Regions from separate parts of the Anoxynatronum sibiricum genome, predicted to be linked through region 3. Evidence: riboswitches for the same ligand, from Rfam matches in the RefSeq annotation. Region 3 holds a riboswitch; each other region holds the start of a gene.
The links. Region 3 has a riboswitch for S-adenosylmethionine ahead of AAIG11_RS08455 (MetQ/NlpA family ABC transporter substrate-binding protein). Riboswitches for the same ligand answer to the same signal wherever they lie in the genome.
Positions count from the first base shown of each region.

Region 1: it holds a riboswitch for S-adenosylmethionine, as region 3 does, so the genes downstream of both, AAIG11_RS11485 (O-acetylhomoserine aminocarboxypropyltransferase/cysteine synthase family protein) here and AAIG11_RS08455 (MetQ/NlpA family ABC transporter substrate-binding protein) in region 3, are expected to answer to the same signal.
Region 2: it holds a riboswitch for S-adenosylmethionine, as region 3 does, so the genes downstream of both, metK (methionine adenosyltransferase) here and AAIG11_RS08455 (MetQ/NlpA family ABC transporter substrate-binding protein) in region 3, are expected to answer to the same signal.

Region 1 covers NZ_JBCITM010000011.1:88,697-99,675, reverse strand. The annotation lists gene AAIG11_RS11510 (sugar phosphate isomerase/epimerase family protein) at 1-469, shown strand, start outside; gene iolE (myo-inosose-2 dehydratase) at 578-1,465, shown strand; gene AAIG11_RS11500 (hypothetical protein) at 1,655-2,470, shown strand; gene AAIG11_RS11495 (BPG-independent phosphoglycerate mutase family protein) at 2,467-3,732, shown strand; gene grxC (glutaredoxin 3) at 3,860-4,111, shown strand; SAM riboswitch class I at 4,210-4,313, shown strand; gene AAIG11_RS11485 (O-acetylhomoserine aminocarboxypropyltransferase/cysteine synthase family protein) at 4,396-5,685, shown strand; gene metA (homoserine O-acetyltransferase MetA) at 5,692-6,609, shown strand; gene AAIG11_RS11475 (hypothetical protein) at 6,783-8,369, shown strand; gene AAIG11_RS11470 (DUF1015 domain-containing protein) at 8,421-9,677, opposite strand; gene AAIG11_RS11465 (D-2-hydroxyacid dehydrogenase) at 9,682-10,614, opposite strand; gene AAIG11_RS11460 (pyridoxal-phosphate-dependent aminotransferase family protein) at 10,716-10,979, opposite strand, start outside.
Region 2 covers NZ_JBCITM010000009.1:69,488-80,466, forward strand. The annotation lists gene recD2 (SF1B family DNA helicase RecD2) at 1-1,962, opposite strand, end outside; gene AAIG11_RS10145 (methyl-accepting chemotaxis protein) at 2,143-4,539, opposite strand; gene metK (methionine adenosyltransferase) at 4,738-5,928, opposite strand; SAM riboswitch class I at 6,083-6,187, opposite strand; gene AAIG11_RS10155 (S-layer homology domain-containing protein) at 6,298-8,031, opposite strand; gene AAIG11_RS10160 (AEC family transporter) at 8,159-9,091, opposite strand; gene AAIG11_RS10165 (phospho-sugar mutase) at 9,441-10,979, opposite strand, start outside.
Region 3 covers NZ_JBCITM010000007.1:53,121-64,099, reverse strand. The annotation lists gene AAIG11_RS08490 (B12-binding domain-containing radical SAM protein) at 1-526, opposite strand, end outside; gene AAIG11_RS08485 (GNAT family N-acetyltransferase) at 573-1,607, opposite strand; gene AAIG11_RS08480 (hypothetical protein) at 1,570-2,745, opposite strand; gene AAIG11_RS08475 (TIGR03943 family putative permease subunit) at 2,892-3,398, opposite strand; gene AAIG11_RS08470 (nitroreductase family protein) at 3,575-4,114, shown strand; gene AAIG11_RS08465 (methionine ABC transporter permease) at 4,157-4,819, opposite strand; gene AAIG11_RS08460 (methionine ABC transporter ATP-binding protein) at 4,803-5,843, opposite strand; gene AAIG11_RS08455 (MetQ/NlpA family ABC transporter substrate-binding protein) at 5,886-6,698, opposite strand; SAM riboswitch class I at 6,835-6,946, opposite strand; gene AAIG11_RS08450 (methyl-accepting chemotaxis protein) at 7,172-8,521, shown strand; gene AAIG11_RS08445 (sigma-54 interaction domain-containing protein) at 8,681-10,390, shown strand; gene AAIG11_RS08440 (tautomerase family protein) at 10,772-10,979, shown strand, end outside.

The DNA.
Region 1 (10,979 bases), on a different contig from region 3:
CCAAAACATTCGACGCATCGCTGATGTTGGCGCCCGCTATGGCGTTCGATTCCAGCTGGAGCCGGTGGCATGGTCCCCCATTCATTCCCTTTCACAAAGTCTGGAGCTGATCGAAGCAGTTGAAAGAGACAATTTTGGCATGGTCATCGACTTCTGGCACTTGTGGTATGGCGGCAAAACCACCCCTGATGAAGTCGCCAAGATGAACCCTGGGCTGATTTACCACATCCATTTTGGGGATGGCAAGAAAAACCCGCCAGGAACTACTTGTGATGAAACAGACCTGAGGGGACACTATGCAGGCAACGGCGACATCGATGTGCCCCAATGGGTGCAAGCGGTGAAGGCCTCTGGCTATGATGAATGGTGGACCTATGAACTGGTCAGTGCCCATCATTGGCAGATGGATACCCAGGAAGTGGCAGAAACCACCAGTCGATTGTTGGATGAGTATGTGTTCAAGGGGTAAAGCCTGGTAAACCCATAAAAGAACGGCACATTTTACTGCAACACGTTTGACTTGAATAGGAAGCTGATCATAGTGAGGCGAGTCTTTCAATAGGTGGAGGGGTATTTTGTGAAAATACAATACGGTTGTGCACCGATTAACTGGTCTAATGATGATTTGCCCAGTTTGGGGGGAGAACTGACCTACCAGCAGTGTCTCAGCGAAATGGCGTTGTCGGGTTACACTGGCAGCGAAGGTGGTATTAAATACCCCAAGGAGTTCGAAGTCATTAAAAAAGCCATCGATCTCCGAGGGATCACCATTTGCAACATGTGGTTCAGTACGGAGTTTACCGTTTTCAACAATGAAGACACTTTTCGGCGATTTCAAAATCACTTGGACTACACTTACGGGTTGGGCGCCCGGGTGGTGGGTGCAGGGGAATGTGGTGTGACCATTCATGGCGATGAGTCCATCCCGCTGTTCAAAAACCAGGTCATTCTTGACGAACGCCAATTTAAAAATCTGGCTGAGGGCCTGAATGAACTGGGCAGAATGGCCCATGCAAAGGGCATGAAACTTTGTTTTCATCCTCATGCCGGTACTGGTGTCGAAACAAAGGAAGAAATTGACCAATTGATGGAAATGACTGATCCTGAGACGGTGTTCCTTCTCTTTGATACAGGACACCTGACGTTGGCGGGGGAAGACCCGGTTGCAGTGCTGGAAAAGCATCTTGACCGAGTGGCTCACATTCATGTGAAAGATGTTCGGCGACATGTGTATGAGACGGTCAAGGAACAGGACATGAGCTTTCTTCAGGGGGTTAAAAATGGCATGTTCACCGTCCCCGGAGATGGCGATATGGTGAACTGGGACGGTATTTTCGATCTGATTAAAAACAGCAGCTATGACGGCTGGATAGTAGTTGAGGCGGAACAGGACCCGGCGAAAGCGGACCCCCTTGAATATGCTATGATGGCCCGCCGCTTCTTGAGGGAAAAGCTGGGTCGGTAAAATCATTGGCATCCAATGAAGTGACATCGACTCATTTGAAAATCAGAAACCTTAAACCAAGCTGCCTTCCAGAAAAAGGAAGGCAGCTTGGTGCATTTTGGTTTCATTTGGGTAATAAAACAAAGGTGATGAAGCATTCAAAAAGGGGTTTAATCATTTCAGTTGACCTGGAACAGTGAGGTGTGGGACATGATCATACGACAGAACAGCTCTGCTGACGAGTGGCGGCAGGTGATTCAACAATGCCCGCCAGATACGGTGATTGGTGAATTTGCCGGCAGGGATTCAGTGGCGGCTATCCTGAAAGTGTTGGAGGACGGCGTAATCACTTCCATTCTTCCCGTGGTCACTTTTGCACCAGTGGAGTACGGCTCGGTGGAGGTGCTGGAAGCCAATGTGAACTTGCTTCGCCAGCAGGTTATGACACGCTATCAGGGAAAGGTGTCCATCGGACCTCTGATGTACCTCAGCAATCAGGCCCTGTGGCAAGTATTAAACAGCAGCTTTGTTGCTATCCTGCAGCAACATTTTGGGTTTTACACACCGTGTATCGGGTGTCATGCCTATTTTCATTTGATGCGTATGCCTCTGGCCAAAAGGCTGGGCGGGAGGGTGATTTCAGGTGAGCGGGAAAGTCACGATGGCAGATTGAAAGCCAATCAGCTGAGCATTTGTTTGGACAGCTACCAACGAATCATGGCCCATTTTGGAGTGGATCTGCTGATTCCGCTGCGACAGGTGACCAACGGCAAAGAGATTGAGGCGCTGATCCAATGGCAATGGGAGGAAGGCAAAGCGCAGCCACAATGCCTGTTCAGTGGCAATGACAGAAACAAACGCGGCGAGTCGCTCATCAATGAGCAGCTCATTCCTTCGTACCTTGAAACATTTCTGGAACCGGTTTGCCAAAATCTGGGACACCTGTTGCTGGAAAGTCCCCAGGCAAATCTGGCAGAAATGAAAGAAGTTGTCATTGAAAGGCTCACATTGGAGGGGATTCTGTGAAAACGATCATGCTGTTACTTGACGGATTAGGTGACAGACCGCATCCTGCGTTAGATGGAAAAACCCCTTTGGAGGCAGCGCATACGCCCCATTTGGATGCTCTCTGCCAACTGGCTGAAACCGGCATGATGATTCCATGGCGCCAAGGGGTGCCTCTGGGAACTGAAGCAGCACATTTTGTGATGCTGGGCTACGATATGAAAGACTTTCCTGACAGAGGAGTGCTGCATGCCCTCACCATGGGAGATTCCCTTGAAGAGGATACCATATACCTGGTTACCACCTGGGCTTGGGTGGAAGCCAGAGAAGACTGCTATGAAATTCTGGAGAGAAATGTGGCAGCTTTGTCAGCGGAAGAGTCCGACATATTGGCTTCCAAACTGCCAGAAAAGGTGAATGGGTATACCTTTACCTGGCAGCGGGGACAGCTGCCTCATGGAGTCCTGAAAATCAAAAAAACGGGAATCAACGGCAATATTTCCGACAGCGATCCCTTTTATCCTCATCGGCCTGTGATGGCAGTGGTCCCCTTTGAAACCACTGACCCGGGTGCAGAAGCCACCTCGCAAGCACTGAATCAGTATCTGGCATTCATGTACCAAGCTTTAAATGAGCATCCGGTGAATCAGAAGCGACGCACCCATCATCAGCAGCCGGCCACCATGCTGTTAACCAAGTGGTGTGGCATGAAGCCCTCCATCCCATCTTTTGAAATTCAGAATGGCTTAAAGGGATTGATGCTGGCACAAAGCACCCTCATGGAAGGCATCGCAGCCTTGTTTAATATGCCCTGCGAATCATACCACTCCATGGGGGAAGCCATTGAAAGAGCCTTGTCAGCCTCGGCAGACTATGTGCATGTACACACCAAAAAACCAGATGAAGCAGCCCACACCAAAAATCCCCATGAAAAAGTGAGGGTATTGGAAGAAATTGATGTTCAGTTAGAGAACCTGGTCAAAGCAGCCCGGGAAAAACGGCACCTGCTCATCGTTACCGGGGATCATACAACACCAAGCTCAGGTGAAATGATTCATGCGGGTGATGCAGTTCCCATCATGTTCTGTGGTCCATCACTGCGTCCTGATCATGTGAATCTTTTTGGTGAGCGAAGCTGCGCCACCGGAAGCCTGAGATTGACGGGAAGTGATTTAATGCCCATGATCCTCAACTATACCGAGCGCGCTATCTTTTATAATTTCAGACCGGGCGGTATACGGCGACCCTATATTCAAACAAACATACCACTGCTGAAGCCATGAGCAGCATTCAACAGACAGCATCCTTCCGCAAAATGTGTTTTTCAAAGTTTCAGTCATTCGGTTTTCCCGCTACCAAACAAATGATTTCTTTAGCTAAATTAAAATGAAGACAGAAGGAGAAGATGAAATGAAAAAAGTAGAAGTTTATTGCTGGACATATTGTCCTTATTGCATTCGTGCCATGCAGTTGCTTGATCGAGAGGGAATTGCCTATGAGAAAATCGTTATTGATGGAGATGATGAAGCATTGCAGGAGTTGAAGAAAAAGACAGGAAGCGGCACAGTACCACAAATATTTGTTGATGGAAATTTCATTGGTGGATGCGATGATTTAATGGCAATCAAGCGTCAGGGGAAATGGGAGTCACTTTTTTCATAGAGTCCAAGGCAGAATCATTCCGCCTTGCTAAAAAATGCGATGTTCTTCTTGACATCGAAATAAATCTATGTTAGTATTGTTCCAATTTAATAAGTTAACTCTTATAAAGAGCAGGCGGAGGGACTGGCCCGATGAAGCCCGGCAACCGGCAGCAAAGCTGCACGGTGCTAATTCCTGTAGGTGTGAACCTAAGAGATGAGAGATGAGCAACCATCGAACCTCTTGATGCACCTTTCAAGAGGTTTTTTTATTGCCCTCTCAAGAACACAAAAGGAGAGATGAACATGACAACAGCCAACCTGAAGTTCGACACATTGCAAATCCACGCAGGACAAGAGCCTGACCCAGCTACTGGAAGCAGGGCAGTACCCATTTATCAAACCACCTCTTATGTTTTTCAGGATACTGATCATGCCGCCCGGTTATTTTCTCTGGAGGAAGCCGGCAATATCTATACACGCATCATGAACCCCACCTGCGACGTGCTTGAAAAACGAATTGCAGCCCTGGAAGGTGGAGTGGCGGCACTGGCTGTTGCTTCCGGCTCTGCAGCTGTGACTTATGCCATTCTGAACATTGCCGGCACGGGAGATGAAATTGTTGCATCCAATACCCTCTATGGGGGCACTTACACACTATTGGACGCCCAACTTCCTAAATACGGCATTACCACTACATTTGTTAACTCTGATGATCCGGAAAATTTTCGAAAGGCCATTAACAAGAAAACCAAGGCCGTTTTCATCGAAACCATTGGCAACCCCAATATCAATCTCATCGATGTGGAAGCGGTCGCTGCCATTGCCCACGAAAATGGCATTCCGGTGATCATCGACAATACCTTTGCCACCCCCTACCTCTACCAGCCCTTTAAGCACGGTGCTGATATTGTGGTGCATTCAGCCACCAAGTTTATAGGCGGCCATGGTACCAGCATAGGCGGACTCATTGTTGACGGTGGCACTTTTGACTGGGAAGCCAGCGGTAAGTTTCCAGGACTGACGCAACCAGATCCCACATATCATGGGATTCGTTATACAGAGACATTTGGTCCTGCGGCCTTCATCGTTAAAGTGCGGGTGCAGTTACTCAGAGACACTGGTGCAGCTCTCAGTCCTTTTAATGCATTTCTTTTTCTTCAGGGGATTGAAACTCTTTCGCTTCGCGTGGAACGTCATGTGAGCAATACACGAAGAATCATTGAATTTCTTGAAAATCATCCTCAGGTGAGTTGGGTAAACTATCCTGAACTGGCAGACAGTCCTTATCAAGTGCTGGCAAAAAGAGACTTTCCCAAAGGTGTAGGCTCCATTTTCACCTTTGGTATCAAAGGTGGTTTACAGGCGGGCAAAACCTTCATCGATTCTTTGAATATTTTCTCATTACTGGCAAATGTGGCCGATGCCAAGTCGCTGGTGATTCACCCAGCCAGTACCACCCATGCACAATTATCAGAACAACAGCAACTTGAAGCAGGGATTCGCCCTGACATGGTAAGGGTATCGGTGGGATTGGAAGATGCGGACGACCTGATTGCCGACTTGCAACAGGCGTTACAACAGGCAGGGAGGTAGTGAGTGATGCCGGTTAAAATTCCAGATACATTGCCTGCCGCAGAAATCTTGGCTGGAGAAAACATCTTTGTCATGAAGGAGAGCAGGGCATATCATCAAGATATTCGCCCGCTTAAAATAGCCATTCTCAACCTGATGCCCACTAAAACAGCCACCGAAACCCAGCTGCTTCGATTATTGGGAAACACAGCTCTTCAGGTAGATGTGGTATTGCTTCACCCGGCAACCCATGATTCTAAAAATACACCGCAGCATCATTTAACCACCTTTTATAAAACATTTGAGGAAGTGCGTCACGAGAAGTTTGACGGATTGATTATTACCGGAGCCCCCGTGGAACAGATACCCTTTGAACAAGTAAATTACTGGAAAGAACTTCAGCAGATTCTGGAGTGGAAAAAGACGCATGTCTTCTCCACCCTGTTTATTTGCTGGGCTGCACAGGCAGCGCTGTATCACTATTATGGAGTGCCCAAATATCCACTTTCAGCAAAACTGTTCGGGGTATTCAGTCATCAGGTACATCAACCCCACGTGAAATTGCTGAGAGGATTTGACGACTTGTTTCAGGCGCCACATTCCCGTCACACAGAAGTGCGGGCAGAAGATCTGGAAGCAGTGCCGGGGCTTGACATTCTGGCCACTTCACCTGAAGCAGGCGTGTATATGGCGGCAACGCGGGATGGGAAAAACATTTTTGTCACAGGTCATTCAGAGTATGATCCATTAACCTTGAAGGCGGAATATGATCGTGACATGAAAGCGGGTTTTTCCATTGACGTACCGGTGAATTATTTTCCGGAAGATGATCCTTTAAAAACACCGCTTGTCACCTGGCGTGGACATGCCAATCTTCTCTTTGCAAACTGGCTGAACTATTATGTTTATCAGGAGACGCCATTTGATTTAAATCAGATCGGATAAAACCGTCAATGTGGTGATGCTGTCATTAGATGCGATTACCTGACATCTCGCATCGTCTCATAAGATATTCTTTTGGTTCTTGTGATTCCTGTGCTATGCTATAGGATAGAGAAGTACCCGAAAGGTCCAGACAATACAATGGTATAGTCAAACTGTATAAAGGAGTCATAGGCGTGAAAAAAAAACCGCTCGATCAACAGCAGCGATTATGCATGGCCGCAACCCGGAACCGGCAACCGATAATCACGAAACGGTTTCAATTTGGAATCACATTATTGATGATTTTATTTATTGGTACTGGCTGTGTTTTTCTCTCAGGAGAAATCGAGAAGGTTGATGATCAGGCACTGGCCGGTATTCCTACGGCTTGGGACTGGTGGACGCAGCAAATGTCACCGGTACAGGCGCGATGGATGTCGTCATTTGGTTTTCAGGCAGAGGATTCACTGGAAAGAAAACTTGAGAAACAACGTCACCAACATTCAAACCTCTTTAACATGGGGTATGCTTGTATGAATACGAGAGAACCGGAAGCGTTTGATCGTGCCTGGTTCCAGTCGGATCAGACTTACTTTCAACAGTTACACAGCTTGCCAGATACCCAAGGGAGAAGAGTAAAGCTATATCTCGAAACCCACCAGTTGCAGCGGTATCAACAGAATGTGATCAATGAGATGCAAAAACGACATCCACATTACCGCCTTTATTCCCCAGAAGAGACTGATGCGATAAACAGTTTGTTCATTGCAACCAATGCCCGGCGTTGCTTATTAAAAGACAGCTTGTCAGGTGACTTAGAGTCAGGGTGGGAAAACTACTATCCACTCGAATACACTTATGCATTTTTTCAGTTGGAACACTTAAACCTTCAGGGCGGTATTGAAAAAGCAGCCGTGGAAATAATGGATCTTTTTACGGCTTATGATGAAGCCGTGATTCATGGTTTTCTTGATGGACTTCCTGCACCTGAGATGGTTTATGATGGAAAAGAAATCTTCTTCATTAATGGCGCCAATGATGAATATGGAGCAGTACACGCCAACGGACAGATTTTGGTATTTAATCTTTTTGAAGATGTATCAGACATTCTCAAATTGCTGGCCCACGAAGTGGGCCATGAAGTCGGGTATCTGATTTTTGGAAGAGATGGTTATGAGAACCAGAAGAACAGTATTAAAGAGACCTATGCCAATCTTTATGGATACCCGGTTCCAGTGGATGAACGGGTACCTTGGGGAGCACGGTTGAGCGAAAACTTTGCAGAGGACTTTGCATGGGTATATGGTGATTTTCCCAAATGGAGCTGGTGGGAGGGTGTTGAAAAACCACTGGTTCAGAACTTCATCGAAACGGAGCTGGGTCGGGCGGATTTAAATGATGCTGTATTGATCCGTGATAATATACACGTTTATGCCGATAATCATGTTTTCACACTTTTTAGTGGTTTCCATGAGGATCATGTGCAGATTATTGTTGATCCCCAAATTCAGCTTGTCATCGACGGATTTCAAAAAGGACCATACGATTTGTTTGTTCACGTGCGCAACAATGTGACGGGAAATCTTCCCCGTCAGCCTTTTTCCCATAATGGAGTTGCAACGCTAAGTCTTGGTCAGTTACCTGAAGAACAGCATCGACTTGAAACGGAGGGATATGTGGTCTATGAAGTTCAGATAAAGCTGTATCATTACACTTCCTTAAGAAAATATCACCAGCCAACCATTGCACGTTTTTGGGTCGTGCAGTGGGCTGGCTGGTGACAGGGAGAAGATACCGTCTTTTAAAAGAGATGTTCGAAGAAATCTGGCAGACTATTTTCTGGCAGATTGTTTCAGGGAGTGCACAAACAGGCCACTACGTAATTTGGGCTCAAACCAAGTTGATTTTGGGGGCATAATTTTCTGTTCATCAGCCACCTGAAGCAAATCCTCAATAGTGGTTGGGAAAAGGGAAAATGCCAATGACATATCTGTCTGAACCCGCTTTTCAAGCTCTCCGATTCCGCGAATGCCGCCGACAAAGTCAATGCGTTGGTCGGTGCGAGGGTCTGAGATGCCCAAAATAGGTTGTAAAAGCCAATTTTGAAGTATACTGACATCTAGTTGCGATATGACGTCTTCAGCATCATACGTATGGGGTTTAGCCTTCAATGCATACCACTGATTGTCAATGAGCATTCCAAAAGTGTGCTTTTCCTGAGGCTGATAAGCCTCATTTACCGGCTGACATTCAAAATGAGCTTCAAGTCGGATGATCAGTTCTTCCGGCGATAAAGCATTAAGATCCTTAACTACCCGATTATATTCCATAATCAGAAGATCTTCCTGAGGAAAACTGACAGCCATGAAAAATTGACTTGGATCATTGGCATCCAGGTCTTTTTGTTGCGCTCTGCGCTGCATGCCTATTTTGGCAGAAGAAGCACTGCGGTGGTGGCCATCAGCGATGTAGAGAGACGGAATTTCTTCGTTGAAAATTGTCTGAATTCGTTCTACATCTGAGGAATCATTAACAATCCACAAAGAATGACCGATGCCGTCTTCAGTTGTAAAATCGTATTCTGGCGGCTCTTTCATAGTGAGTTCTTGTAAAAAGCCGGTTAGAGAAGCATTACTACGATGTGTCAGAAATACTGGTTCTGTATGGGCATCACAAGCATCAAAATGACGGATGCGGTCATTTTCTTTTTCAGGCCGAGTGAGTTCGTGCTTCTTAATGCGGTCATTGACATAGTCATCAATGGAGAAGCAGGCTGCAATTCCCAATTGACTTCGGCCGGCCATGGTTTGCTGATAAAGGTAAAAGGCCGGCTGATCATCTTGAATTAATGTGCCCTTTTGGATCAAGTACTGTAAATTTTCAGCGGCTTTCTGGTAAACTGCCCTGTCATAAGCATCCACCATGGGGTCAAGATCGATTTCTGAACGAATAACATGAAGAAAAGAATGTGGATTGCCATCGGCCATTTTGAGAGCTTCGGCTCTATTCATGACATCATATGGCAAACAAGATGCTTCCCGGGCAATAGCAGCTGCCGGGCGAATTGCACGAAATGGCTGAATAAGCATAGATTTATCTCCCCTCGCAAAATTCGGTAAAAATGGATACCAGCTCGTCACCAATTCGTTCTTGGGCTTCTATGGTAGAAGCACCAATATGAGGAGAAAGAGAGACGTTTTCATGGGTTAAGAGTGCTTCATTTGTAGGGGGTTCCTTTTCAAAAACATCAAGACCGGCACCTGAAATCGTTCCACTGTTTAAGGCTTCCAGCAAAGCATTTTCATCAATCAGACCGCCCCTTGCGCAGTTAATGACATATGCCCCGCGTTTGATCTTATCAAAAGCAGGTTTTCCAAGAACTGGAGGTTCGCCAGGAATTTTGGGAACATGAAGGGTGATGAAGTCAGAGGTGGCCAGCAGCGTATCAAAATCAACAAAGATGAACTGAGTTACATCTTTTGCCTCTCCCATCACATCGTTGTATTGCACCTTCATGCCCAGCGCATGTGCTTTTCGAGCCAGATCACGACCAATGCGTCCAAATCCAATAATTCCCAAAGTGCTGCCAGAAAGCTCAACACCTTTGTATGTCTTTTTGTGCCACTCCCCCCGCCGCATGGTCACATTTGATTTCTGAAGATGGCGGGAAAGTGTGAGCATATGAGCCAGTGTTAGCTCTGCAACAGACTGAATACTGGAAAAAGGTGTATTTTTGACTGTGATGCCCATTTCACGGGCAGCTTCCAGATCAATGTTGTCTAAACCGACACCTGCGCGTACGATTAGCTGCAGCTTTCCGCCAGAACCCATTTTTTCCAGTACCTGCCGGGTGATTTTGGTGGCTGATCGAACAATGAGCCCATTGTATTCCCGCAGCTTCTCGGGCAACTCTTCCTGACTATAGGAAGCTTCTTCCACTGCGCAGCCCATGGCACGCACCTTTTCCAGTGCGCTCTTGACGATACCGTCAGAAGCAAGTATCTTAGTGCCTTTCATGTTATTCATCAAATCGCCTCCTGATTAGTTTGATAGGGATGTGACGAGAGCTGTTTGAAACACCTTATAAAACCTGAACAACTGGAAGTCTCTTTGTTTTCAAATCACTTCTAAGGCAATAAGCCTTCGATGACTTGTAGCAGTTCCTTCACTTCATCGACTGTTCTGTCAGCCATATGGGCGATGCGGAAGGTTTTTTCTTTCAAATTGCCATAACCGTTGGAAATGGCAAAGCCTTTTTCCCCCAGTTGTTTGTTCAGATCTCCAATGCTAATTTCACGGGTGTTGCGAATGGTAGTCAACGTGTGGGAAGCATATGGCTTTTGGGTGAAGAGTGCGAAGTTTTCTTCAGCCCACACTTGGACAATACCAGC
Region 2 (10,979 bases), on a different contig from region 3:
CCGCTGGTCATCAAAGAGAATGGTGAACAACTCTCTTTGAGAATCAATCTGATGGATTCTTCCCAGATCGCCGTTGAAGACGCCCCGGTTTCCTTCTTCCTGACCCATGGTTTTGATACGGCCTGTGGCAGTGTCTTCCACCACCCGCCGCCATTCCAGGCTGTAGTTGTTGCGAATTTGCATCACCCGGTCGCCTTCACGAAAGACCTTGTCTCCATGATTTTTCTCTTTTCGGTGGGGTGCCGGGGGATTCATCACCTGCTGCAGATGCTCATTTAGTTGCCGGGTGCCTGTATACCCTTTCTTGGTGGGTGTGAGCACCTGTATGTCCCGCTGGGGATCAAAGCCCCGGTAATTGGGGAGACGCTCCATCAGCAGCTCACTGATGGTGGCCAGCGCTTCCCGTGGGCTGTGGGAGGCCATGAAGAAAAAGTCCTTTTCCCGGGTGTTGAGCAGGGGCATTTCTCCCTGGTTGATGCGGTGGGCATTGACCACAATGTGGCTTTCCTGCGCCTGCCGGAAGATTTCAGTTAAGTGGATGCGGGGAAGCAGTCCGCTGGCAGCCATGTCTTTCAGTACCGACCCAGGCCCCACTGAGGGGAGCTGGTCTGCATCGCCGGTCATCACCAGGGTGGTGGCGGGTCCGATGGCTTTCAACAGGTGCTGCATCATGTAAATATCCACCATGGAAACTTCATCGACGATGACCACATCTGTCTCCAGTGGATTGTCTTCATCCCGGTTGAAGAAATGCTCCTGGGTTTCCTCTGAATAAGAGACTTCCAGGAGGCGGTGCAGGGTTTTGGCTTCCCGGCGGGAGGTATCTGTCATGCGTTTCGCCGCCCGGCCCGTGGGGGCAGCCAGCAAGTAGCCCAGTTCTTCCTCTTCCAGCAACTGGATCAGGGTGTTGATAAGGGTTGTTTTCCCCGTTCCCGGCCCACCGGTGATCACCAGCACCCGGTGGGAAAACACTTTTTCAATACCAGCCAGTTGAGCGGCAGCCAGCCTGATACCCTGGGTCTGCTGCAATCGCTCCAGTCTGTCTGTCAGCCCCCGGGGTGCCGGGGGTGGTGCAGAAACTGCCAGGGTTGCCAGTCTTTTGGCCACTTCTGTTTCTGCCGTATAAGCGTTCATCAGGTAGATCCTCTCGGCGCCGTCCTCCAGCCGGGTCACCTGAAGTACCTGGTCCAACGCCAGGGACTGAATGGCCTCCAGCACCACGCGTTCCCCCGTCTGCAGGAACTCCCGGCTTTGTTCCACCAGCAGTTCACGGGGCAGGCAGGTGTGGCCTTCGCCCTGAGATGCCTGAAGCACTGCCAGCAGACCACTTTCCACCCGACGGGGATCTTCTGTATCAATTCCCAGGGTGCGAGCCACTGCATCCATTTTCACAAATCCTATTTCTGGCAGGACTTCCAGCAACTGATAGGGATTTTCCTGCAGCATGTCTCTGGCCGGTTCTCCAAAAGCTTGGTATATCTTCATGGACAAGCGGGCGTCGATGCCCCTTTGCCCCATCCAGACCAAAAAGCTTCGCAGTGCATTATGCTCTTTAAAGGCGGCAGCAATCTCCGGCCACCGTCGGGCACCAATGCCCTTGACTTCCTGAAGCCGCTGGGGATGGTGCTCCATCACCTCAAAAACTTCCATTCCAAAGGCTTCTGCCAAACGACGGGCCATTTTTTCTCCGATTCCCGGCAACAAGCCAGAGGCCAGGTATTCCATGATTCCTTCCAGGGTTTGGGGCATCAGGGGTTCCCAAGTGTCTGCCTGAAGCTGTTCCCCATATCGGGGGTGCACTGTCATTTTTCCGGTGATGCGCAGGCGGTCACCGTCATTGATCCCCGGCAGCACCCCCACCACTGTCAGCATTTCTTCGTCGCATTCCAGCAGGCATACCCGGTAGCCATTGGCTTCGTTATGAAAGATGGTTTCCACTAGTTTTCCTTCCCGCTGAATCATGGTATGCCCCCCGAGTGATTACTGCTATCATTATAGCACAGGAGGGCAGGGAATAAGTGATCAGGAAGAGTGAATAGGGGAAGGGCAGGGAATAAGTGATAGGGAAAAAACGGGCAGCGCCGATGATGGCGCTGCCCGAAGGTTTTGGCAAAGTGATGAAATCAGGGAATGAACCCTTCTTTATATTTTAAACTGACTCATAATGTCATTCAGTTCCTGGGCAATGCCTGCCAGGTCTTGGGCTGACTGACTGGTTTCGGTGGCACCCTTGGCGGTATCGGCGGCAGCGCCGTCAATTTCAAAGATGTTATTGCCGATTTCCTGTGCTCCCTGGGCAATTTCGCTGGTGGAGCGTCCCAGATCTGTCATCTGTTCAGAGGCGGCTTCACTGCTTCTGGCCACTTCATCAGAGGCTTCTGAAAGCTCTGAGGAAGAGCGGGCAATTTCGTTGACACCCTTGGATGCCTCTGTGGAGCTGCGGAGCACCTGAGCAGCATTACTGCTGATATTTTCGATGCGGGAAGTGATCTGACTCACCCTTTCCGCTGCCACCACAATGGTGTCGGAAATCTCGCCGGTGGTGGCACTTTGCTGGGTCACCGCCGCTGCAATGGCATTGGTAATTTCCTGCACCTGGGTGATGACATCGGTGATCAGCTTCACCGAGCTGACGGCATTGCCCATATCCTGCTGCATGGAGGCGATCTGCTGTCCTATTTCGTCGGTGGCTTCTGCCGTTTGTTTAGCCAATTCTTTCACTTCGTTGGCCACCACAGCAAATCCCTTGCCGGCTTCACCTGCTCCTGCCGCTTCAATGGCAGCGTTGAGGGCCAGCATGTTGGTTTGATCTGCGATATCGTTGATGACTCCTACTATTTTATTAATGGCCTTGGATGACTGGTTTAATTTTTCGATGACTTTGCTGGTGTCGGCAGCCTTACGTCCGGCATCGTCGCTGATATGCATGGATTTTTCGCAGTTATGACTCACTTCAGATAATGACTGATTGATCTCCTTGACAGCAATGGCCACACTGTTGACAGACTCGTTTACATCCTGGGCTGAACTGCTGACTTCATCAATCTCGACGGTGACGCCTTCGATAAGCTGTGTCACATTATTCACTTCTGCAGAAGTTTCTTCAGAAGCCGATGCCAGATTGCGAATGTTTGCCGACATCTCTTCAACAGCCGAGGCAATGGTTTGAATGCTCTGGCTGGTTTCCATCGTGGCTTCAGTGGTGCTCCCGATGCTGGCATTGATCTGTTCGGTGGCGGCACTCACCACGCCGGTTTTAGCACTCATTTCTTCGCTGCCGGCAGCCATGTCGTTGGCGATATCAAGCAGCTGGCTGGCTGACTGGCCGATGGTCGTGGCCTGTCCGGTGATTTTTCCCATGATGGTGCGCAGGGTCGCCAGGGTGCTTTTTAGTCCGGTTGCCATTTGTCCAACTTCATCTTTGCGCTTTTCATATAAATGGAGGGGGTCATCTTCGGCAATGGTGAAATCGTAACTGGCCACCCGTTGAATCGCCTGGGAAATTTCCCTCATGGGGTCTGCCATGATTTTGGCGGCGTAAAGGGCCAGCAACACACTGATGGCAGCCACCACCGCCGCCAGAATACCCAGCAGGGTTACCAGGCGCTGCAGAGGTGCCATTGCTTCCGCCTGATCGAGTTCAATGATCATCCCCACCTCTGTGGAACCAAGCACAGCCACCTTGTAGCTGCCCAGCACGCCCTGACCCAGGTAGTCATTGTACCTGCCCACTCCGCTGTAACCAGTGTCGCCACCGGCCAGCGCCTCCCCCAGCCGCCTGGTGGCGTCTGTTTGAATCGTCCGCACAAAAGCGGCATTCTGGGCAAACTCTCCCCGCATGGTGTTGGTAACCAGCATTCCCGAAGCGTCAACCAGATAGGAATCTCCCGTTTCACCGATCAAATGAATGTTGCTGTGAAGGATGTCTTCGATGGCCGGCAGGGGGATCAGTGCGTTCACAGCGCCAATGATCCTGTTGGTTTGGGGGTCCTGCAGGGGCGTCGACAACACAATGGTGTAGTCATCAATCACATCGGAGTAAAACAGCTGCGACCAGTTCTGCCGCCCCCCCATGGAGGCCTGTATGTAATCCCGGCTGCTGAGATCAACCCCTTCAAGGGATGCTCTGAAAGGTTCAGTGGCATAAAAGGAATTGCCCTGGGCATCGGTGACAAACAAGCCTCCCAGGCGAAACCGCTGTAGATTATCGGTCATCAGACCGTCCAAACCAATAAAGGCTTCCTGCCAGGCTGCTGCCTGCTCCTCAGGCTCCAGATCGGTGGATTGATGGACCTGCAGGGCATTGATCACCAGTGGCAGGTTCGCCAGCACGTCTCCGTAAACTTCCTTTTCTCTGAAATAATCTTCAAACTGGAGCTCGGTTAGTTCTCCAAACTGTTCCATTTGAAGATAGATTTCTTTCTGAAGGGTACTGCTGGATTGCTGATAGGCCACCGCGGCAATGATGAGCATGGGAATCAGCCCGGTGACGACAAAAATAATCAGCATTTTTGAGCGCATGTTAAAGTTGTTCAGCATTGAAATGCCTCCTTGTGAATGTTCGAATGATATCGATGGAATCATACCCCCGGGACCAGAGACTTAAACCAGCCTTATTCGACAAAAAAGAATCACAGTCTGTCGTCAGGCAAACTGTGATTCAGGTTGACGCATAAAAATATAGCGAAACGCCCAACTCTTGTGATGATCAAAACTGACGTTGATGGAGCTGGTGTGTTACTCAGCAGCAGCATCTTTTTTAAGTGCTGCCACTTTGTCTGTTTTTTCCCAGGAAAGCGCCACATCTGTTCGGCCAAAGTGCCCATAGGCAGCAATTTGCCGGTAAATGGGCTTGCGCAGGTCGAGATCGCGGATAATGGCCGCAGGGCGCAGATCAAAGTGCTTGTTGATGAGATTCACCAGCACATCGTCACCCACAGTGCCGGTACCGAAGGTGTCCACCAGAATGGATACTGGACGGGCCACACCAATGGCGTAGGCCAGGCCCACTTCGCACCGCTTTGCCAGACCTGCAGCCACAATGTTTTTGGCCACATAGCGGGCAGCATAAGCGGCAGATCGATCTACCTTTGTTGGATCTTTACCGGAGAAGGCTCCACCACCATGGCGGGAGTAGCCGCCATAGGTGTCCACAATGATTTTGCGACCGGTGACACCTGCATCACCCTGAGGACCACCCACTACGAAACGACCGGTGGGATTCACCAGATACCGGGTGTTCTCATCGATGAAACCGCCGGGAACGATGGGTTTGATCACATGTTCAATCAAGTCTTTTTCAATGGTTTCCCGCTTTACGTTGGGGCTGTGCTGGGTGGAAATGACAATGGTGTCCACCCGTACCGGTTTGTCGTCCTCATAGGCCACCGTCACCTGGGTTTTGCCATCAGGCCGCAGATAGGTAAGCATGCCGTTTTTGCGCACTTCTGACAGGCGCCGAGACAGCTGGTGAGCCAGTGAAATGGGCAGGGGCATCAACTCAGGGGTTTCGTCGCAGGCAAAGCCAAACATGATTCCCTGGTCACCGGCACCGATGGCTTCCAGCGTATCTTCCATTTCTCCTGATTTATGCTCAAGGGCTTCATCAACCCCCATGGCAATATCGGCTGACTGTTCATCAATCGCTGTCAACACAGCGCAGGTGTCGCAGTCAAAACCGTACTTGGCGCGGGTGTAGCCAATTTCCCGGATGGTCTGCCGGGCAATTTTGGGAATATCCACATAACAGCTGGTGGTGATTTCTCCCGCCACCATCACCATTCCCGTCGTCACCATGGTTTCGCAGGCCACTCGGCCGGCAGGGTCTTTTTCAAGGATTGCGTCCAGAATGGCATCGGAAATCTGATCGCAAATTTTATCAGGATGTCCTTCTGTAACCGATTCCGACGTAAATAGTCGCTTGTTCATGATTGTTCCTCCTCGTGTTTTCTTCTTTTCGTTTCTTTCTTCCGAGTGCGTCACTCCAGCCAATGGATCAGCTGGTACTGGCATTGCCACAACTCAATAAATCAAAAAGCCCCTTCAAAAAGAAGAGGCTTTCACGCTCCGGCCTGCGCCGTTCTCCTCATCTTCCAGAACCTTCGTTCTGCAGGAATTAGCACCATACACCAGCGGTTATGGTTGCCGGACTTCATCGGGCCTGTCCCTCAGTCGCTCTTGATAAGGTCTACATCAAGATTTTCGGTATGCAGTTATGGGCTATAGGCCCTTTTTCCAAGTCGTTGAACGAAAAAAGTATAGCATTGCCCCACAGCTTTGTCAACGATTATTTTCCGGTTATTCCCATAATGCTGCCTGATGTAGGCGGTAGAGCACCACTGCCAGTTCCACCCGGGTCATTTCCTGCTGGGGATGAAAGGCGGTGTGATCCAAGCCTTCAAAAATACCACTTTTCAGTAATGTGTTAACAGAGGGCAATGCCCAGGCATGAATGCTGTTGCCGTCTTCAAAGTAGTCGCTGGCACAACGCTGATCCGACAGCACCTGATCTTCCATGGCCTTTACCACCATCACCACTCCCTGTTCCCGGGTAGCAGCTTCGTGGGGACGAATGGTGCCGTCGGGATACCCGGTGATGATACGCAGTGCCGCAGCCCGAGCCATGGCATCCTGAGCCCAGGCGTCCACAGCCGTCCCGTCTTCATAGGCCGCTAACTGCTGATACAGCGCCTCCTGGTTTAACCCGGCATCACCCAGCCGGAAATATCGATGAAGCATCAGAGCGATTTCCTGGCGGCTGATGGTCTGGTGTGGGCGGAATTCTGCACTGCTGGTGCTCACCACACCAAGCGCAGCCAGTGTTTCCACTGCTTCACGGGCAGGGTGGTCTGTCATGTCGATAAAATGAAACCCATTATCTGACACTGGCGCTTTTTCCTGCTCGGTTTCCGTCAAACTCATCAACGCCGCTTCTGCAACCTCGGGGTCATCCTGTTCTTCAGAAGTTCCATTTTCAGAGGCTCCATTTTCAGTGCTTTGAACAGTATCCGCCGCTTCAACGGCTTGAATTTCCAGTACAGCTTCACCAGCTTCACCAGCTGTATGGTCTGTGTCCGCTTCACCAAATGGATCACTTTCATCATGAAGCGGTTCAGGCATTTCCGGCTCCAGTAACAGGCTCCACAGAGCATCATCTGTCGCCTCTTCATGTACAAAAGCCGGTTTCAGGTAAATGGCCGCCACCCAGCCGACTTGACCGGATGCAGGATGATTCACCCGATACCAGTAAAGCCCGTCTGCCAGTTGTGCTTCACCGGCAATCACCAGTTCTGTACCCCTGGTAACTGTAAACCGCACATCGCCGCCGGGTCCATCCAGCACATACAGTTCCTGACGAGCGTCTGCCAGCGCCCGGTCTTCGGGCTGAAAGAACAGAATGCCGCCTTCATGGGTAACCGCCGGTTCCGGCAAATGAAGGTCTGCCGGGGGTAATCCACTGGCTGGAATATGACTCCAATCCACGGTGGAAACTTCCTGCCCGTAACGGGTGCGTATCAGATCATAGAGGCTGTCCTGATAAGTCTTCTCTCCATGAAGATTGGGATTGTTGCGGGATAACCAGCCGTTGTAAGCCCAGAGAGCAAAGTACCAGTGCTCCAGCACGTTTGGGTCCCGGTTGCCCACCACCGGTGTTCGGGGATCCAGCCATTTTGACAATAAAATGTCTGCACCTGCTTCGATGTTGTATTCCACATCATACAGAATCAGTTCGGCATCAAAGCCTGTATGAATTTGATTAATCTGCATGATTCCCCGGTTTCCCCGGGAGACAAAAGGGGCACCCCCACTTGTAAACTGGGTTTTGCGGCTCTCTTTCCAGGCGATGGCCTTCAGGATTACCGGCGGAATGTTTTTGCGCCGGGCCACTTCTTCAATCACTGTTTCAATGTCATCCTGCGTCATGGTCACATCAGATGCCGCTGCCGTCACCAGGGAAGACAGTACCATCACCAATACCAGCAACCCGGCAAAACAGCGCCTCAGTCTGGAGCTCAACAAGCCTTTTTTCATGGAATCCTCCTCCTTGTTTTTCAACATCAGTTTCATCAAAATAAGTGTCGCAACATCTGTTCCTTCCATCAGTGAAACACCGGCTGATTAGCGGATTTCCGCCTGTCAACCCTCTCTCGCCATCGGTCTAAAGAAACAATGCCCAGAGGGGAATGGTGAGAATGGAGCACAGTGTAGTGAGAAACACTGCCTTTGAGGCAAAGTAGTAGTCGGAATCGTAGAGCCGGGCGAAAGCACCAGCATTGGCTGCCACCGGCATGGCAATGATAATGACCGGAATTCCCAGCATAATTCCCGTGAATCCCAGAAATCGAAGGGGTAGATACATCATCAGGGGCATGAGCAGCAATCGCACCACAGTCGCCTGATAAAGCGCCCGGTCACCAAATACCGACCGAAAGGGAATATCTGCCAGCATTCCGCCAATGATCATCATGGAGAGGGGCGTGGTGGTTCCCCCGATCAACTGTAAACTTTCCAGCAGCGGACCGGGAATACTCACCGGCAGCACAAAAAAAGTGAATCCCAGCAGGACAGCAATGACCCCCGGGCTTCGAAAGGCTTTTTTGAAGTTCATTTGACCGCTGCTCTGGCCGGTACTGCGGGACATAATGGCCACACCAAGGGTCACCAACAACAGATTAAAAGGGATGTTGAACAGGGCGGTGTAAAAAATACCCAGATCGCCATACAACACAGAAACAATGGGGAATCCCATAAAGGCCACATTGGAAAAGACAAGTAAAAACTGAAGCACGTCACCTCTGGGGCCTTCCTCCTTGACCAGGCGTACATACAGCCGCGAAAAAAGAATGATGACCCCATAAGTCACAATGGAAATGCCCACAATTATCAGGCTGGTGTGCAGCAGCTCCATGCTGAAGGGAAACTGCATGGAACTGACAATCAGCGACGGTAGTGTTACTTGTAAAATAAGCAGGCTGATCCCTTTGATGGTTTCCTGGTTCAATACCTGGGCTTTTCTGGCGGCATAACCGGCGGCCATCATGAAAAAGAGTACCAGGATTTGGTTGAGCAGACTGAAAAATGCGTCATTCATCGGGTTTGCGCCTCCAGAATTACTGTGGCACCTGTGCCACAGCCAGTGTGTCATCTCAGATGAGTCTGGCGGGTCTGCCGTCGGTCAACTCACTGGTTGATGGTTGCTATCATAACAAAAAATAACAAAAAAGACAACAGGCCTTCCATTAAGAGAAGGCCCTATTGAAACAAAGGGGGATGATGATCGTCGGTCGATCACTAAACTCAGTATAGCACTTCTTTTTAATAAATGGTGGTTTGTTATGGGTCCTTAACACAACTGTAATAATTGTCACATTCGTGACATTCAATCGTCATATTGATGGTTCGTTTGGTGGATCTGAAGCACTTAAACCTGCTGAATCACCTCATTTGACCAGCTGGTTCATGGCGGCCATCCAGGTGTCCAGCTGCTGTCGGGAAGCTTCCAGACTGCCGGTGCAGACACCAGCATAAATCTTCAGTTTGGGCTCGGTGCCCGAAGGTCGAAGCGCCACCCATCCCGCTTCTCCCAGAATCATTTTAATCACGTTGGCCGAGGGGAACCCTGCCATGTTTTCATAGTCTTCCACCGCTGTCACAGAAGTACCTCCAAGGGAACCCGGGGGATTCTGGCGAAACCGGTTCATGATGGCATCGATTTTTTCCATGCCTTCCTTCCCCTTGAGGGTGATGGAAACCAGGTCTTCCATAAAATAGCCGTAGGTATCATAGAGCCGGAGCAGTCCTTCATAAAGACTGAGCCCTTCCACCGCGTACACCGCCGCCATTTCAGCGATGAGCAGGGCAGCCACCACCGCATCCTTATCCCGGGCATAGGTGCCGGAGAGATACCCGTAACTTTCTTCATATCCAAAAAGAAACTGCTTTTCACCGGTGGTTTCATAATGTTTGATGCGGTCACCGATGTATTTGAACCCTGTCAGGGTGTTTTCCATTGAGGCCCCCTGGGCTTTGGCAATAACAGCTCCCATTTCGCTGGTAACGATGGTTTTCACCACCAGGCTGTTTGCCGGCAGCATGTCCTTTTCCCGGCGGGTGCGGATGATATAATCCACCAGCAGGGCGCCTGTCTGGTTGCCGGTGAGTACCACATAGTTCCCCTCCCGGTCTTTCACCAACGCGCCCACCCGGTCACCGTCAGGGTCGGTACCAATGATCAGATCGGCTCCCTCTTTTTCCGCCAGGCGGATGGCCAGCTGGAAGGCGGCTTTTTCTTCAGGGTTGGGCGATTTCACCGTGGAAAAATCCGGATCAGGCACCGCTTGGGAAGGTTCTACCAACACCCGGCGAAACCCGGCCCGTTTCAAGGCTTCCGGCACCAGTTTGGCGCCTGTGCCATGAAGGGGAGTATACACTACCTGAAAAGTATCTGCCACCTGTTGCACTGCGTCCTGACGAAGACTCTGGCTGAGAACCGCTTCCAAATAAGCTTCATCCATCGAGGCATCCAGCTCCTGAAGCCGACCCGATTGCCGTGCTTCAGCTTGTGGGATTACTTTCACAGCCTCGAAGCCATCGATGGCCTGAATGGCCGCTGTAATGGCATCGGCAATGGCCGTGGACACTTGGGCGCCGTCTTCCCAGTATACCTTGAATCCGTTGTACTCCGGCGGATTATGACTGGCCGTAACCACGATACCGGCAATGGCATCACGGTTTCGAACCGCAAAGGATAACTGAGGCGTGGGGCGCAGGTCGTCAAAAATATAGGCGGTGATATGATTGGCCGCCAAAACGCAGGCTGCCTCCAGGCAGAACTCCCGGGACATGTGCCGGCAGTCGTGGGCGATGACCACCCCGCGCCGGGCGGCGGATTCTCCGTGCTGGAGAATGTAATTGGCCAGTCCCTGGGCAGCCTTGCGTACCATGTAGACATTCATCCGGTTGGTGCCGGCACCCAGAAT
Region 3 (10,979 bases):
CGCTGCAGGGGGATTCTGAATCCTGGCCAGTTGAAGGGTGGTGAGCTGTTATCAAGCTGGCAGGGTTCAGATGCCACTGGTTGTCAATCTGATAGGCAATGCCTGCCGTCAGCGGCCAGGATTCCCGCTGAAAATCCATGGCAAGAAGCTGATCCAACACCACTACACCGTTTCCGTGAACCACCAGGTCGATGGTGGTCACCATGAAATCGGCTGGGTTCAGGGCAGCATGAACACCCCCTGCCAGAATCAGCAGCTGGGGCAATTGTTTTCGGGCCTGCGCTGCCGTGGCCTTCATCCTTTCCAGCGCGGTGATATAGCCGGAAAGCAGCAGCACCTGGGGAGATGCTTCCTCAAGCACCTGGGAAAAAGGCATTTCTTCCAACCAGCTGTCATAAAGGCGGCAGGTGTGCCCGTGACGCTGAATGACAGCCGCCAGCACTTCCAGCTCCAGAGGCTCGGTGACGATGGGCTGAAGGGCAGTGAAGAGAGTGGGTTGGTGGCACTTAACCAGCAAGAACTTCATGGGATGACATCCTTTTTATCAGTTTTCCTTCGCGGGTTCAACTGTTTCACCAGCGATTTTCCCCAGGAAAACCGCCAGATAATGAGTCTCTGAAAACCCGGTAATGGGCTGGGGTGTCGCGATACCCCAGCAGGGGGACCAGGTGACGGGCCAGATGATGCACCAGGGGCTGGGAGTGGTGGAGATAGAGACTGCGGGGTTCCAGCAGGGCGCCCAGTTTCTGTTTGGTTTCAACGGCGGTCTGTCCCAGATGCAGGGTATGGCAGTGTCTGTCAATGGCCTGCCGCACCAGATGAAGGAGCATGTTTTGATACAGGTCGTGGGTGGTGTTCAGTTGTTTTTCAAACCCGCAGAACAGAAAAGTCATTTCCTGCTGATGAACAGCGAGCTGCACAAACCCCACCGGCTTTTCTTCCAGAAAAAAGGAATGAATTTCAGCTGGAAACGCCTGAAAAAAAGGGGGCGACAGTTTTTCCAGTTTGTGGGGTGAGCGACGGTAAACCTGCTCATAAAGGCGGTAAAGAGCTGGCGGCAGGGGCGCACCTTCAGGCAGAATCGATACTCTCAGTGACTGCCCCCGATCCAGCGCCTTCTTCAGGCGGTGCCGGTAGTGGCTGCGGAGAGCAGCCAGGTAGGCATCGAAAGTATCCCAGGTAATGGACATGGAACAGGCGGGGAGTGCAGGGGTACAGGGGAAGGGAAAAGTGGACTCGGTTGCCTGTTCCGTGGCGTTGAGAATCATCCACAGACCGGATTGTTGGCGGATAAAGGTGGCCATGGCCTCCAAACCTGACGGGGTGGCGGCATAACCGGGAACTGACAGGGAAAGAGGCATGCCGACAATGGTGACGGGGAGCCTCAGACCCAGGCCGGTTTTCAGGGCCAGGGGATCAATTTTCAGGTGATAGGTGACGAAGGCGGTTTGCAGAGTGGTGTTCAGGTAGTAGCGCTGATGACAGGGATTAAGAGATTCCAGGTGCATCAGCAGCTGTCGATGCAGCCATGGCTGTTTGCGGCAGACGGTATCCCAGGTCGCAGGCAGTTCACGGGTGTGGCGGAAATACTGAAAAGAACAGGTCATCTTCCAGAGTCATCCTTTCCCCTGGGGGTGTCTTTTCCTGAACAGGCAGGAGAAAGACCCGGTATTCTTTATAGGCTTCGTGGGCCCAGCGGCGGCCAAAGCCTGTGGAAGCCCGGTTATCTGAAAGAATCCAGCCGGCTTCGCACCACTGGTAGCGGTCTTTTGTCAAGCGATGGCAGCTGTCAAAAAGGGCGAGGACAGCCCCGGTTTTCTGATAGGCGGGAATGATGCCCAGCTCCACAATTTTGAACCGGTCAATGCGGCAACTGAAAAGCCGGTTCTTAATAACGGCCTTCAGACCGGGACCTTCGCCGGGGGGGATCAGTTGGTTAAAATCCGGGTACCAGAGCATGAAGCCCACGGGGGTGTTTCCATTATAGAGAAAGAGCAGGTTTTCAGGCCGCAGAAAATGGCGAAAGCTTTGGAAAAGTTCCAGGTCTTCGGTTTGCCGCCGGGGATAATAAAAAGGATGCTCACCAAAGGCCGCATTGTTCAGGTGTGTGTACAGGGCGATTTCTTCTTTGAGCTGGTGAAACCGGGCAGGCCGCACGTGAAAAGAAGGAGGCATACGTTCCATCAGCCGGCGTCCCGCCGAAAAATCGAAGCCAGGCATATGGGTCAGGTAGCTGACCAGCTTGATTTCATGGCCCGCGTGGGGGGCGAAATAGGTCGGGTATTCCGGTGAGTTATAGGCACTGCCAAAGGTCTGGGGAGTGTCAAAATGACTGGACAACAGACCCAGTCCGTAATTCACATGGAGATTCAGTCCCACGCTGACGGCGGTGGCCTTTTTCATGACGGCGGCTTCTCTGGCCGCCTGAATCAGTAAGTTGACTGCCGCTGCTTGCTGGGGAAGGGCTTCGAAGTAAGTGATTTGCATGAGGTGGGGAAGTCGGTCCACCACCGCCAGCAGACAGACTGCCACAATTTGATTGTTATCCTTCACCACCATCAGCGGCTTCAGCCAGCTGCTGCTACAGATGACGGCCCTGCCTGTCAGCAGTTCCTTCAGTACCGGTGTGATCAGGTCCCGGTGGTGAGGATTCTGGGCATATACCCGACGGCAAAAGTGAAGATAAGCACGGATGTCCCGGCGATGCCGGAGGGGATTGGAAATGTCAAAGGTTCGAATATTCATAGGCGCCTCCCTTGCATGCCTTATTATACCATTTCTGCAAACCTGCCATGAACAAAACCGCCTGCGGCGGGATGACAGTTAAGCTGCTTCTCATACCACGAAAAACCGGCCACAGCATGTACTGTGGCCGGAGAGTGTTCAGGTGCTTACTCTGTTTCGAAAAAGACATAAGGGGAATCGTAGGGTTCAATGGAGGTTACGGAAGAAGCGATGAGGTAGGGCTGGATGAACACCATGCCTGTCACTGAATCAGTGGCTTCCCTCTGATCAATGATACCGGTGACCTCCACCCAGGAATCGACCTCCGGCAGGGTGTCAGTTTCCCACTGAGTCACGAATCCGGTGGGAGCCGCATCATCAAAGCAGCATTCCACCAGCATGCGGGTGACCATGAACTCGTTATCACCATAACTGTCCCGCAGGAACACAAAGCCTTTCACAGTGATTTCTTCGCCCAGGTGGTTTTCCAGATCTTCATAGACCGGCAGCACCAAAGGTAAAAAATCATCTGATTCATAGGCGGCAGTCGTCGATTCGGCTGCAGGTGCTACGGTGACAGCAGGAACTGCAGCGTCGCCGCCGGGTTGGCTGCAGGCGGTCAGGACCAACACAAAAAGTAACAGTAGGGTCAATAAGAATGCTCTTCTTTGCATAAAAGGACCTCCATTTTCGGATTTTGCATCAAAACTGTTCGTTTTCCTCCTCGTTGGGTAGGATGAATAAGGAGTATTATAATCTAAATACCCCGCAAAGACAAATGAAAACAGGTATCAATGAACAGGCTGCTCATGGAAAGCAGCAATAATCAATTAACATGAGGAGTGATGAGATGCTGACATCCATCGAAACGAGAAGAAGCATTCGAAAGTACGAAGACCGTCCCGTGGAGGATGAAAAAACCACGGCTATTCTGGAGAGTGCCCGGTGGGCGCCTTCGGGAAACAATACCCAACCTTGGCATTTCATTGTAATCCAGTCTCAGGAAATGCGGGAAAAAGTGGCAGCTGTTTCACACCAACAGAAGTGGATGCTCACCGCCCCGGTACACATTGCCTGTGTGGCCGATCTTTCCAGCAGGATCACTGGCCACCCGGAGGTGGTGCTGACAGAGGTAAGCTCTCAGCATGAACTGAAGCAGGTGATCAGGGACACAGCGATTGCAGCGGAACATCTGGTGTTGGAAGCTGAAAACCAGGGTTTGGGAACCTGCTGGGTGGCCTGGTTTACTCAGGAAGAGATTCGACCAGTATTGGGGATTCCCGATGATAAATATGTGGTGGCGGTGATCACGGTAGGTTATCCGGCTCATGCGCCTGCCCCCACTCCCCGAAAAAAACTGTCTGATATTGTTCGATGGGAAACCTGGTAACAAAAGCCGGCTGATTTCAGCCGGCTCTCGTTTTGCGATGGATTACTCTTTTCGAAGGCGGGCGGCCAAGTGGTTTCCCAGCGACTGAAGACACTGTACCAGCACAATCAACAGAAGTACTGTGGTGTGCATCACCGACACTTCGTAACGCAGGTGACCATAGCTGTAGGCCAGGTTCCCCAGACCGCCGGCTCCCACCAAACCGGCCATGGCAGTGGCACCGATGAGGGCGATAATGGCCATGGTGAGTCCCAGTGCAATGGCGGGGCGGGCTTCCCGAATGATCACGTGCCAGATGATTTTGGGGGTGCTGATTCCCATGGCTTCATAGGCTTCTACCACGCCCCGGTCCACTTCCAGCAAGGCTGATTCCATCAGCCGGGCCACAAAAGGAGCGGTGTGGACGACCAGGGGCACAATAACCCCCTTCACGCCGATGGAGGTGCCCACCAGCAGTTTGGTAAAGGGCAAGATATAAAAGAGAAGAATGATGAAGGGGATGGAACGAATCAGGTTAATGAGAGTGTTCAGTCCCTGGTAGATCCAACGGTTTTCCAGGCTCCCGTTCTTTCGCGTCAGGGTGAGGATGACGCCCAGCGGCAGTCCGATGAGAACGGCAAAAAACATGGCGATGGTGACCATTTGAAAGGTTTCAACAGTTGCCTTGAAAATGACGCTTCCCCAACGGCTATAAAAGGCCTGCATGGGCTTCACCTCCCTTTAATTCTTCCACCTTCACGCCGGTGGAAATAATGTAGGCCACAGCCTGTGCTGTTTCTTCCCGATCTCCCAGCAGCTGCACAATGAGTTTGCCATAGTGGGCGTTTTTCAGGGGAACAATATTCCCAGACAAAATGTTGGGAGAAACCTGAAACCGTTTGGAGACTTCTGCCAGTACGGGCTGGTCGGTGACAGCGCCCACAAAGGACAGTTCCAGTACCGGCTGGCCATCCTGCTCATCAACAGGAAGCAGTGACAGGGCACTTTGGGGGAACTGGCTGTTGATGAATTTTTTCGTGGTGGGGTGTCTGGAATCAGAATAGACTTCCAGCAGGGTTCCCTCCTCCACAATACGCCCATCTTCCATCACAGCCACCCGGTCGCAGATCCGCTGAATCACGTTCATTTCGTGGGTGATCAGGAGAATGGTGATGCCAAACTCCCGGTTAATGCTCAGGAGTAAATCCAGAATCGACTCAGTGGTTTCTGGATCCAGGGCGCTGGTGGCTTCATCACTGAGCAATATTTTCGGCTCGTGGGACAAGGCCCGTGCAATGGCTACCCGCTGTTTCTGCCCGCCGGACAACTGGGAAGGATAAGCCTGCTTTTTATCTGTCAGTCCGACCACGGCCAGGTATTTTTCCACCCGTTGGCTGATTTCCTGGTGGGAGAGACCGGTGAGGCGGAGGGGCAGGGCAATGTTTTCTTCCACCGTGGCGGTTTTCAGCAGGTTAAAGCCTTGAAAGATCATGCCCACAGAACGCCGGATTTCCCGGAGTTTTTGTGGGGAAAGCTTGGTCAAATCAACACCGTTTATGTCAATGTGACCGGAAGTTGGCTTCTCCAGCAGGTTGACAATGCGAATCAGGGTGCTTTTTCCGGCACCACTGTGGCCGATAATGCCATAGATCTCGCCCGGGTTCACCTGAAGGGAGACTTCCCGAAGGGCTTCCACCTGCTGACTGCTCGATTGAAATGTTTTGGATACCTGATGCAGTTGAATCAACAAAACCAGCCCTTTCTCTTTGGGATTAAATCTTGCCGCTGCCCTTTACCAGGCAGCGACAATGGATCCTTGAAAGTGTTCGCCGATGAACTGGCGCACCTCATCCAGATGGTAGTACTCAATAAACCGTTTCACCGCTTCGTCATTTTCATGACCGGTTCTCACAGCGATGACATTCACCCATGGAGAATCACCGGGTTCGATGAAAATGGTATCTTCGGTGGGTACATAGCCGTGCTCGATGGCGAAATTGGCATTGATGGCTGCTGCAGCCAGTTCATCCAGTTGCCGGGGAATCTGAGAAGCTTCCAGTTCAATGAATCGGAGATCCAGGGGATTCGCTGCAATGTCATTGACGGTGGCAGCGACGCCAACGCCTTCTTTCAGGGTGATCAGACCGGCACTTTCGAAAAGAATCAGCGCCCGGGCACCATTGGTGGGGTCGTTGGGAAGCCCGATGAGGTCTCCCTGCTGAATGTGACTCACATCGCTGTATTCAGCGGCGTAAATCCCCATGGGAAAGATGACGGTGCTGGCAACATCAACTAATTCAAGGTTGCGTTCGCTTTTGAAATTGTCCAGATAAGGCTGATGCTGGAAACTGTTGATATCCAGTTCTCCCTCTGCCAGTGCAATATTGGGCATAACATATTCAGTGAACACCTGAATGTCGATTTCAACGCCGTCGCGGGCGGCAATTTCTTTCACTTTTTCAAGGATTTCTTCGTGGGGACCTGCAGTAACGCCAACGGTCAGATGCTGAGGGTCCAGCGGGGTAACAGCGGCATCGGTGTTGCCGCAGCCGGCCAGCAACAGTAACAGTGCAAGGGCAATGAGGGTTAATTGAATTTTTTTCATGGGTTATTCCTCCTGAGTTTAATTTTGAATGCACAACATCAATCAATTTGAATCTGTAAGTGCGACTCCCTCCTTTTGAACAATAAAAAACTCTCTGCCAAAGACAGAGAGCCAAACACACATAGGGGTTTTGTCTCTCTTATCTTCCGAAACAACGTTTCGCAGGAATTAGCACCTTTACCTGATCAATGATCAGATACGGTTGCCGGGTTTCATCGGGCCAGTCCCTCCACCACTCTGGATAAGAGTTTTACGATTCAGTTTTTAGATGTTGCAAGAAAAACTTATTTGCATTCTAATACGGATGAGAACACTTGTCAACATTTTTCTGGGAAAAATATCTTCTGAAACAGAGGAAGACGTTTCCAGCTTAACGTATTCGAGAAGGTTTTAGAACAGAAGATTTGGATAGGAACTAACTATAAGGCGGTATGGCCCGCGGGATGAACGCAAATAACGAAAGGAGCATAATAATGGGCAAAAAGGGAGAAAGTCGGACGTTAAACCAGGCATCAAAGACGAGAGGTGCATTTAAGCGCAAAATTGGCATCAAAACTAAATTTTTAACAGGGGTGATTCTGGCATTGCTCATCAGCCCCACCATAGCAGCCTTCATCAACCGGGTAGTTCAGCGAATGGATGATGTTGTGGGAGATCTGGTGACTGGTGAAATGTCGCTGGTGGTGGCGACGGTGATCAATTTGGTGGTGGTTTCGGGCTTGATTTTGATTTTGCTGCAAGTGATTGTGATCAGGCCGTTAAAAAATGCAGGAACGACACTGCGCATGATTTCGGAGCAGCTAAATCTGACAGAAAGAATCGATGTGAAAGCGCAGGATGAAATTGGTGAAATGATGCATGATCTGAATCGATTTCTTGAGACCATCACCGATTCGATGACAGAAATCCAAACAGCATCTGAAAGTGTTGCCACAGCGTCGGTTCATATTGGCGAGGCTGGTACTGAAACCTCTGTTGCAGCAGCCGAAGTGGCTAAAACCATTGAAGATATTGCCCGGGGAGCGGATGACCAGGCACAGGAAACGGAACGCAGTGTGACCAGTATCAATATACTGGGAGAGTGTATCGAAGAGAATCGTCAAATGATGGGCGTTATGAACAGAACCATCGGTGATGCGCTGGAAGTGCAGCAAAATGGACTGTTGCAGGTAGATCAGCTGGTTGAAAAGGCTCACCAAAGCGGTCAGGCGGGTGACGAAGCCAGGGAAATGATTCTCGAAACAAGTGCCAGTGTGGATAAAATTGGCCAGGCAAGCCAGATGATTCACAACATTGCCGAGCAAACCAATCTCCTTGCACTGAATGCAGCCATTGAAGCGGCCAGGGCGGGAGAAGCCGGCAGAGGATTTGCAGTGGTGGCAGAAGAGATCAGAAAACTGGCAGAACAGTCAAATCAGTTCACCGGTGAAATTGCAGCTGTCATTGACGAACTGACACAAAAAATGGAACAAACGGTGGGAACCATTCAAAGTGCCACTGAAAAGACTCGGGAACAAACAGCTTACGTGGACGAAGTGCGCAATGGTTTTCAGGGTATCTCAACCACACTGGCAGAAATGCAACGGGTGGTGGAAACCCTGAATGAATCCAGTCAAAAAATGGAGCAGCAGAAAGAATCTCTGGTTATGATCGCCGAGAATCTCTCGGCCATTTCACAGGAGAATGCAGCGGGAACAGAAGAAGCCTCTGCTTCGGTGGAAGAGCAGACGGCTGCCATGGGAGAAATTGCCGAAGCAGGTAACAACCTGGCAAAGCTGGCAGCGATGATGCAGTCATCTGTTGGACGATTTCAGCTTCGGTGAAAAATCGGGTATTGGAATTTCTTGGGATCGTATAAATGTCTATGGGAAGCTTCAGGCAAAATCCAAGATTGTCACTGCATTGACATAAGCCGCCACTGACAGGTATAGTGGAACAAAGCAATACAAATGGAGAACCGTCACTATACCGGAGGAATACCCATGGCTCAAGATAATCACCTGAAAGAAACAGCTGTTGCCTGGCAACAGTTTATTAGATCGGGGCATCTTCACCAGCCAAGTGTGCCACAGGCAGTCTTGACTTCTTGGAAAAACTGTCGGGACAGGGGTGTTGACCCCTGGGAAAATCGAAGGATCCAGGCTGGATTTGTTCCCGGGCAGGAAATCGCTGCCCTGCAGATGACCAAAAGCCGCCGCCGACCCGCTGAAACACTGGAGGCCATTGGCCGGTTTGCAGATGAGAACCATGTAGTGCTGTCCATCTATGATAATCAGGGAAACTTTATTGAAGCATTGAATCACCAATATCCAGAAGCCATGGCGAAAAAACTGAGTGTGCCATCCCTTTTTTTGGAACAGTTAAATGAAGATCTCAGCGGCACCAATGCGGTGACACTGGCCATGCGAGAGGCGGCCACCATCCGCCTTGCCGGGTGTGAGCACTACCATAGCTGGTTTCATGCCTTCAGTTGTTCTGCCGCGCCATTACGGGACGCCAGGGGAAACATTGCCGGTGCGGTGGGGGCCTCCAGCCTGGATATGCATCAGCCGATGATGGTACTGCCCTTTCTGCGGTGCGTGGCAGATCTATATCAGCATTGGCGCTGGCTGGAGTATGACCGGAATAAAAACCGCTACTGGCAGGGCATTGAGTTGATGAAACCCACTCCTGATACTCCGGCGAAACCCAACCCCCTGAATCAACTGGTGGGAATGAGCCATGAAATGAAGCTTGTCAGGGAAAGGGTGGCCGCTGTTGCCCAGGGAGAACTGCCGGTGATGCTCACCGGTGAAAGTGGTGTGGGAAAAGAAGTGGCAGCTCAGGTGATTCACCAGCTGTCAGCTCGCAGAAAAGGGCCGTTGATTGTGATTAACTGTGGGGCGCTTTCGGAAACACTGGCGGAAACCACTCTTTTCGGTTATGAGCGGGGTGCTTTTACCGGTGCCCGATCCGCTGGAAAAACGGGTCTCATCGAAGCCGCCCATGGCGGCACCCTGTTTCTGGATGAGGTGGAAAGTCTTTCAGCCGCTACTCAGGCCATGCTGCTTCGCTGCCTGGCGGAGAAAAAGATCATGCCCATGGGCGGCACGGAAGAAAGGTCAGTGAATTTCAGACTGATGACAGCCTCTAAAATACCGGGGGAACAGGCTGTGGCAGCAGGTGTTTTGCGGGCAGATTTTTACTACCGGATTAGCGGGTATGACATTTCAATACCACCACTCCGGCACCGGCGGGAAGATATTCCCCTGTTGATGGAAACATTGCTGAAAGGTCTGGCGGAGGCAATGGGCCGGGACATACCCCGATTGACAGAAGAAGCCATATCCTGCTTATGTCATTACCCGTGGCCGGGAAACGTGCGGCAGTTGAAAAATCTGATGGAACAACTACTGATCACCTGCCAGGCAGCTGAAATCAGGATGGCAGACTTGCCGGAGACCATTCGATATCATTCGGCTTGGCTCAACCGAGGGGCTGAAGCCAGCAGCGTGACACCAGCTGGGAATCATGGGTCCAGTCAATGGACATCTGCCAGCGACGGGAAAAAGCTGTTGACCCATCTTGAAAGACAGATGGCCCGGCAGGTTCTGAAGGAAAGTGATGGAAACATCAGTGAAGCCGCCCGACGCTTGGGAATCAGCAGACCCACCCTGTATCGGATAATAAAAGACACCAGGGAGGAAGTGTGAAGTGAGTGCGACCGCTGTAACCATTTTTGACACTGATCCCATTCGGAACACCGGCGAAAAAGGCTGAAAAGATGTGAGCAAGAACCATTAATCAAAATAGAACTGTTCCCATCTGGAACAATCAGAAAACAGGAAAATGAATCCGTGACCCGGGTTCTTTTTTTGCGGAAAAGATGAATGGGTGCCAAGGCTGATTGTGGCAGGAAAACCACCCTGTTTTTAGGCCGAATAAGAGATCGCTCCCAGACGCATGATGTTGGCATAGTTATTGCTGATATAAACAAAGGATTATAACGCCTTTATCAGTATGAGGGTGAAGATGTTCCTGCATTTTTCACGCTGACACAAGGTGAATGTTGACAGGAGAAGGAGGTGGAAATCATGCCCCTGATTCAGTTGAAGCTGGGACCGGAGAAGATGAAGCTGGGACGGGAGAAACACGTTCTGCGACAGGTGGCTCTTCAGGTGGCAGCTGCCATGGACTGGCCGGTGGAGAGACTGACGGTGACGGGTGAAGAAATCCCGGAGGAGGACTGGTTTCATGAAGGCGGCAGGCAGCCTCTGGCAATGGTTTATTGGCTGGAGGGCA